Linked DNA regions of Flavivirga spongiicola. The protein of the gene in region 1 interacts with the protein of each later gene in a pairwise test. Links are inferred from orthologs where the notes say so. Each region holds a gene or a part of one and is shown on either strand. Other genes may lie near its edges.

Region 1 (3,668 bases):
ACCTCCTAAAATGGTTGATTTATAAACATTTTTTTGATTATCAAATGTTCCATTGGCTCCTAAACCCAATGCAAAAGTATTATCAAATTCATAAATAGCACTAGGAGCGAGGGTGCCACTAAAAAAACGATCACCAAAATTTAACCCAATACCGCCCCCAAAACGAACATGACTCCAAAAATAGTTAGTTTTCTGTTGTGCCATTAAATCGTTTAGATTAAACGAAACAACAAGTATAATTAAAATTATTTTTTTATTAATGATAGGGAATGTCTTCATCAAAATTAGAAATCATTAGAAAATTAACAGGTAATACTAGTATATTCATTAAAAGCATATTGTACGCCTATAAATATAGTCAAAGAAACATCTAATTTTAGTAAAAGTTGTATTTTTGAAAAATATTTTGACTAACCTACACGGGATTAAAAATAACAATGGATAAATTTTCATTTTTAAACGCAGCGCATACAGCATATTTTGCTGATTTATACGATCAATATTTACAAAATCCAGATTCGGTAGAACCTAGTTGGAGAGCTTTTTTCCAAGGTTACGATTTTGGTAGTGAGAACTATGGATTAAGCGGAGAGCTTGTAGAAGGTGTTTCTACTCAAATTCCAGAGCAAGTTCAAAAAGAATTCAATGTCGTTAGGCTTATTGATGGCTATAGAATGCGTGGTCATTTGTTTACAAAAACAAACCCCGTAAGAGAACGTAGAAGCTATACACCTACTTTAGATATAGAGAATTTCGATCTTTCCAAAAACGATTTAGATACCGTTTTTAATGCTGGCGATATTTTGGGTATAGGCGCTCAAAAATTGAGTAAAATAATTACTCATTTAGAAAAAATTTATTGTGATTCCATTGGTGTCGAATATATGTATTTGCGGAATCCAGAGATTATTAAATGGTGGCAAGAACAGCTTAATAAAAATGATAATCATCCTGAATTTTCGACAGAAACTAAGAAATATATTCTTTCTAAATTAAATCAGGCCGTTACGTTTGAAAACTTTTTGCAAACCAAATATGTGGGACAAAAGCGTTTCTCTTTAGAAGGAGGTGAGTCTTTAATACCAGCAATTAGTAATGTGCTTTTTTATTCGGTGAAAAAATATGGCGTAAAAGAATGTGTTTTAGGAATGGCACATCGTGGCCGTTTGAGTACGTTGGTTAATATTTTTAGAAAACCGCTAAATGAACTTTTTAGCGAGTTTGATGGTAAAGATTTTGAAGATGCAAATATTGATGGCGATGTAAAATACCATTTAGGTTTAACGTTAGATAAAACCTATCAAAATGGCAAAAGTATAAAGATGAATTTGGTTCCAAATCCATCACACTTAGAAACTGTTGCTCCAGTTGCTGAGGGGATTACACGGGCAAAAATTGATAGCGATTACGATGGCGATAATTCAAAAATAGTACCCATTATAGTACATGGGGATGCTGCTATTGCAGGACAGGGAGTTGCGTATGAAGTAGGGCAGATGAGTCAATTAAATGGCTATAAAACAGGAGGAACTATTCACATAGTTGTTAATAATCAAATTGGTTTTACGACTAATTATTTAGATGCACGATCTAGTACGTATTGTACAGATGTTGCTAAAGTAACTTTATCACCAGTTTTACATGTTAATGCAGATGCTGCTGAAGCCGTGGTACATGCTGTTGAAATGGCTTTAGAATATAGAATGCGCTATAAAAAAGACGTATATATAGATTTACTAGGATATCGTAAATATGGACATAATGAAGGTGATGAGCCTCGTTTTACACAACCTAAACTATATAAAAATATAGCCAAACAATCTAATCCGTTTAAAATATATTCAGACAAGTTAATTGCAGAAGGCACTATAGATAAAGCATACGTAGATAAAATTGTTGGAGATTTTAAGGAAACCTTAGAAAGTGAATATGCAAAATCTAAGGCAGCAGAATCTTCAAAAGTTAGAGAGTTTATGCAAGAGCGATGGAAAGCGTTTGAGCGTAAAGGTATAGATGGTATGCTTGAGACCGTAGATACTACTTATTCAAAGACTAAATTGGAAGGTATTTCGAGAATAATTTCAACAGTCCCAGAAGGTGTTAAGTTTTTACGTAAAGCGGAAAGAATTCTTGATGGACGTAAAAAAATGGTTTTCGAAACCGATAAGCTTGATTGGGGAATGGCTGAGACTTTAGCCTATGGTAGTTTGATGGAAGAAGGTTTTAATGTACGCATCTCAGGTCAAGATGTAGAACGTGGCACATTTAGTCATCGTCATGCCATTTTAAGAGATGAAATATCAGAAGAACGTATTAATTTATTAAATACAAACTCTGAGAATAAAGGTAAAATGGATATTTATAATTCCTTTTTATCTGAATATGGGGTCCTTGGTTTTGATTACGGTTATGCCATGGCGAATCCAAATACATTAACTGTTTGGGAAGCACAGTTTGGTGATTTTAGTAATGGTGCACAGATTATTTTTGACCAATATCTATCGGCAGCTGAAGATAAATGGAAATCTCAAAACGGTATTGTTGTTTTATTACCTCATGGATACGAAGGACAGGGGTCTGAGCATTCATCAGCTAGAATAGAACGTTATTTACAATTGTGTGGTGAAGATAATATGATTGTTGCAGATTGTACGACACCAACAAACTTTTTTCACCTATTGCGTCGTCAGATGAAACGCGATTTTAGAAAACCATTAGTCGTATTTACACCCAAAAGTTTATTGCGTCATCCAAAAGCAGTGTCGTCAATAAATGAGTTGGCAGGTGGTAAATTTGAAGAAATCATAGATGATACGATTGCTCCCAAACATGTGAAAAAATTAGTTTTTTGCACGGGTAAATTCTATTACGATTTATTGGCAGAAAGAGACTTGTTAGAAAGAGAAGATGTCGCTTTAGTGAGAATTGAGCAATTGTTCCCATTACATTTAGAAAGTATACAAGATGTTATAAATAAGTATCCCAATGTAGAAAAATATGTTTGGGCACAAGAAGAGCCTAAAAATATGGGAGCTTGGAGTTTTATGGCGCAACGTATGGATTTGGTTAAGTTAGAAGTAGCTTCAAGGTCATATAGTTCGGTGCCAGCACCAGGATCCAGTACACGAGATAAAAGAAGACAACGCGCTGTAATTGATGCTGTTTTCAATATCGACTAATTTAATATTAAAAGAAATAATTCATATACAATTAAAATTATAAAGAATGATTTTAGAAATGAAAGTGCCTTCGCCGGGGGAATCCATTACAGAAGTGGAAATAGCAACATGGTTAGTGGAAGATGGAGATTATGTTGAGAAAGACCAAGCTATAGCTGAGGTAGATAGTGATAAAGCAACTTTAGAATTGCCAGCAGAAGCTAGTGGAATCATTACGCTTAAAGCAGAAGAAGGTGATGCTGTTGCTGTTGGAGCTATTGTCTGTTTAATAGACACAAGTGCTACAAAACCTGAAGGGGATGCATCTAAAGCAGAGAAAAAAGAAGAAGCACCAAAAATGGAAACACCAAAACCGGCTATTCCAGAAGCAAAAACATATGCAACTGGTTCTGCAAGTCCTGCAGCTAAAAAGATTTTAGCAGAAAAAGGGATGGATGCCACTTCTATTTCTGGAACAGGAAAAGATGGGAGAGTTACTAAAGAAGATGC
Region 2 (3,269 bases), 1.3 Mb from region 1 along the record:
GTGCTTAATGGGTTAGGAACACGAGGTGTTATGATTGGTCCTTATGTAGCCAAACAGCTTTATAATTTTATTGAAAACAATATGCCTTTAGAAAAAGAAATTGATATTAATCGTTTTTCTTTTTAACCCAGATTAAGCGTGATATAGCTAAAATGACCTGAGTTCGAAGTAAACTATTTTTTAGCAAACGACTTATCGTAGCTCATAAAAAAGTTAATCCAAATATTTCTTGAAAGCCTTAAAATAATAGGCATAAACACAATCAGAGTGGCAATAATTGATATAAATACAATGTGTATGCTTGCATTAAAAACAAAAAATGAAATAACAAAAGCAGCCGTGGCAAATGCAATTCCAACCGGATAACTTACATACATAGAACCATAAAAAAAGGAAGGCTCTATTTTGTATTTAGTTTTACAATTGCTACAGTGTTCATGCATGCTTAAAGCCTGAGAAAGTATATAAGGGTTCTTATTTTTAAACATAGATTCTTCGTGGCACTTTGGGCAAGTACCTGTTAGAATACTATATAATTTTGTTCCTTTTTTAAACATATAATTTAATGTATTTTTGCAAGCGCAATAGAAAAAAGACTTCTTGGTTATAAATCGAGATTTCTATTAAAATGGCCTTTCTCGCGAAATCAAAGATGCACGAATACCATTTAAATAGAGATTAATGAGTAAATCAGAAATCTAGAGCAAAAATAAGTTTTTAATAATAAAAGCGCTAAAATATAAGTTACATTTCTATGATGAACATTCATAATTTATCGATTTCATTTCAAGGTGAATACCTGTTTGAAGATATTACATTTAAACTAGGTAATGGGGATAGAATAGGTCTTATTGGGAAAAATGGAGCAGGTAAATCTACGATGCTCAAAATTTTATCAAAGGAGATGGAACCCGATACAGGACAAATTGCTGCCGATAAAGAACTGAAAATTGGGTTTTTAAAACAAGACATTGATTTTGTTTTAGGGAGAACGGTACTTGAAGAGGCTTACGAAGCTTTTACTGAGATCAAAGTGTTGGAAGCGAAAATGGAAGGGATTAATACCCAATTGGCAGAACGTACGGATTACGAAAGTAAAGACTATAACCAATTGATGATTGATATTAATGAGCTTCAACATCAATATGAAATTTTAGGTGGTTATAACTATCAAGGTGATACTGAGAAAATTCTTCAAGGGTTAGGGTTTAAACGACCAGATTTTAATAAGCTCACCGATACCTTTTCTGGTGGATGGCGGATGCGAATAGAACTGGCTAAATTACTTCTTCAAAATAATGATATCCTTTTATTAGATGAGCCTACTAACCATTTAGATATAGAATCTATTATCTGGTTAGAAGGATTTTTAAAAAACTATCCAGGGGCCGTAGTTATTGTATCGCATGATAAAATGTTTTTAGATAATGTTACTAATAGAACCATTGAGATTTCTTTAGGCAGAATTTATGATTATCCGAAGCCTTATACGAAGTATTTAGTATTACGGGAAGAGTTAAGAACGCAACAACTAGCGTCTCAGAAAAACCAGCAAAAACAGATTGAACAAACAGAAAAGCTTATAGAGAAGTTTCGTGCTAAAGCATCAAAAGCAACCATGGCGCAATCGCTTATTAAAAAGCTTGATAAAATTGATAGGATTGAAGTTGATGCTGATGATAGTAGTGTGATGACACTTAATTTCCCAGTGTCTATAACACCTGGAAAGGTAGTAGTGGAAACCGAAAATGTCTCAAAAAACTATGGAAATAATCAGGTTTTAAAAAATATTGATTTACTTATAGAGCGTGATAGTAAAACAGCATTTGTTGGACAAAATGGACAAGGAAAATCAACTTTAGCTAAGATCATAGTTGGAGATATAAAACATGACGGGCATTTAAAATTGGGGCACAATGTGCAAATAGGATATTTTGCTCAAAATCAAGCAGAATATTTAAATGGTAGTAAGACGGTTTTAGACACGATGATCGATGCTGCTAACGAAACCAATAGGAGTAAAGTACGTGATATTCTAGGATCCTTTTTATTTCGTGGTGATGAGGTTGAAAAATATGTACGTGTACTTTCCGGAGGAGAACGAAATCGTTTAGCATTGGCAAAATTAATGTTGCAACCATTCAATGTTTTAATAATGGATGAGCCTACAAACCACTTAGATATAAAGTCTAAAAATGTGCTGAAGGAGGCTTTAAAACGATTTGAAGGAACTTTAATTTTGGTGTCTCATGACAGGGATTTTCTTCAAGGCTTAACCAATCTGGTGTACGAGTTTAAAGATCATAAAATAAAAGAGTATTTAGGCGATATAGATTATTATTTAGAACAGCGTAAAGTTGAAAGCCTTCGCGATGTTGAGAAGCGAACCGTTGTGAAGGATGTGCCTAAAGAAAAGAATCACCAATCATATGAAGATCAAAAAAAGTTAAAGTCTTTAAATAATAGATTGAGTAATGTTGAGGCACAAATCAATCAGTTAGAGCGTGATATAAAAACTATTGATTTAGAGCTTGAAACTAATTATGAAACAGTGACCTCAAAGGCGAATTTTTTCGATAATTATCAAAAAATGAAAACTGATTTGCAAGGCTTTATGGAGAAATGGGAAGGCATTCAGCTGGAAATTGAGCAGTTTAATGAGTAGTATTTGTTAAAATTTAATGCATTTCGTCGAATAAAATAGTTTTTCGTCGATACATTACTTAATTTCGTTAGTAGATTAATCCCCTAATTTACACGAAACATGAAGACTTTAAAACTTTTAGCAATAAGCTTTTTTGTAACGGCTTATTCATTTGCTAATATTTCTTCTACCGAAAAAGATGCACTAATTGCTTTATATAATGCAACCAAGGGCCCTGAGTGGAATGCTACTTGGGATTTAAATACCACTATCGATACATGGTATGGTATTAAAGTAGAAAATAATAAGGTCGTTGAAATTAACTTACAATTTAATAATCTTCAAGGAGAGTTACCACAAGAAATAGGGAACTTAACTCATGTGAAGAAAATTAATTTAGGCTTTAATAAATTAACAGGAAAGCTACCATTGACTCTAAAAAATTTAAAAGAATTAACATCTTTAGAATTATTTATGAATAATTTTGAAGGAGATATTCCATCAGAATTAGGTGAGTTAAAAAAATTGGAGGCGTTAAAACTTTATAGTAATAAATTTGCTGGCAATATTCCTAATTCACTAATGAGCTTAACTAATTTAAAAGAACTTTTATTAGGAAGTAACT

Evidence for each region.
Region 2: the proteins of Q4Q47_RS10450 (region 1) and Q4Q47_RS05040 interact in binary tests that used the Escherichia coli proteins (3 or more experiments, as listed by UniProt). The link is inferred for Flavivirga spongiicola from one-to-one orthologs.

What each region holds. Positions count from the first base shown.
Region 1 is NZ_JAUOEO010000001.1:2,605,805-2,609,472, forward strand. What follows is about bases 50-3,379. They hold Q4Q47_RS10450 (2-oxoglutarate dehydrogenase E1 component), read left to right. Parts: upstream 50-437; coding sequence 438-3,179; downstream 3,180-3,379. Other genes in these bases: Q4Q47_RS10445 (alpha-ketoglutarate decarboxylase), read right to left, coding at 50-204; odhB (2-oxoglutarate dehydrogenase complex dihydrolipoyllysine-residue succinyltransferase), read left to right, coding at 3,226-3,379. Outside these bases: more of Q4Q47_RS10445, read right to left, coding at 1-49; more of odhB, read left to right, coding at 3,380-3,668. UniProt on the Escherichia coli protein: E1 component of the 2-oxoglutarate dehydrogenase (OGDH) complex which catalyzes the decarboxylation of 2-oxoglutarate, the first step in the conversion of 2-oxoglutarate to succinyl-CoA and CO(2).
Region 2 is NZ_JAUOEO010000001.1:1,335,819-1,339,087, reverse strand. Bases 279-3,209 are described here. They hold Q4Q47_RS05040 (ABC-F family ATP-binding cassette domain-containing protein), read left to right. Parts: upstream 279-754; coding sequence 755-2,665; downstream 2,666-3,209. Other genes in these bases: Q4Q47_RS05035 (Two component regulator three Y domain protein), read left to right, coding at 2,765-3,209; Q4Q47_RS05045 (DUF983 domain-containing protein), read right to left, coding at 279-557. Also shown: Q4Q47_RS05050 (NAD(P)/FAD-dependent oxidoreductase), read left to right, coding at 1-126; more of Q4Q47_RS05045, read right to left, coding at 174-278; more of Q4Q47_RS05035, read left to right, coding at 3,210-3,269. UniProt on the Escherichia coli protein: Genetic data indicate it may be involved in ribosome assembly or function.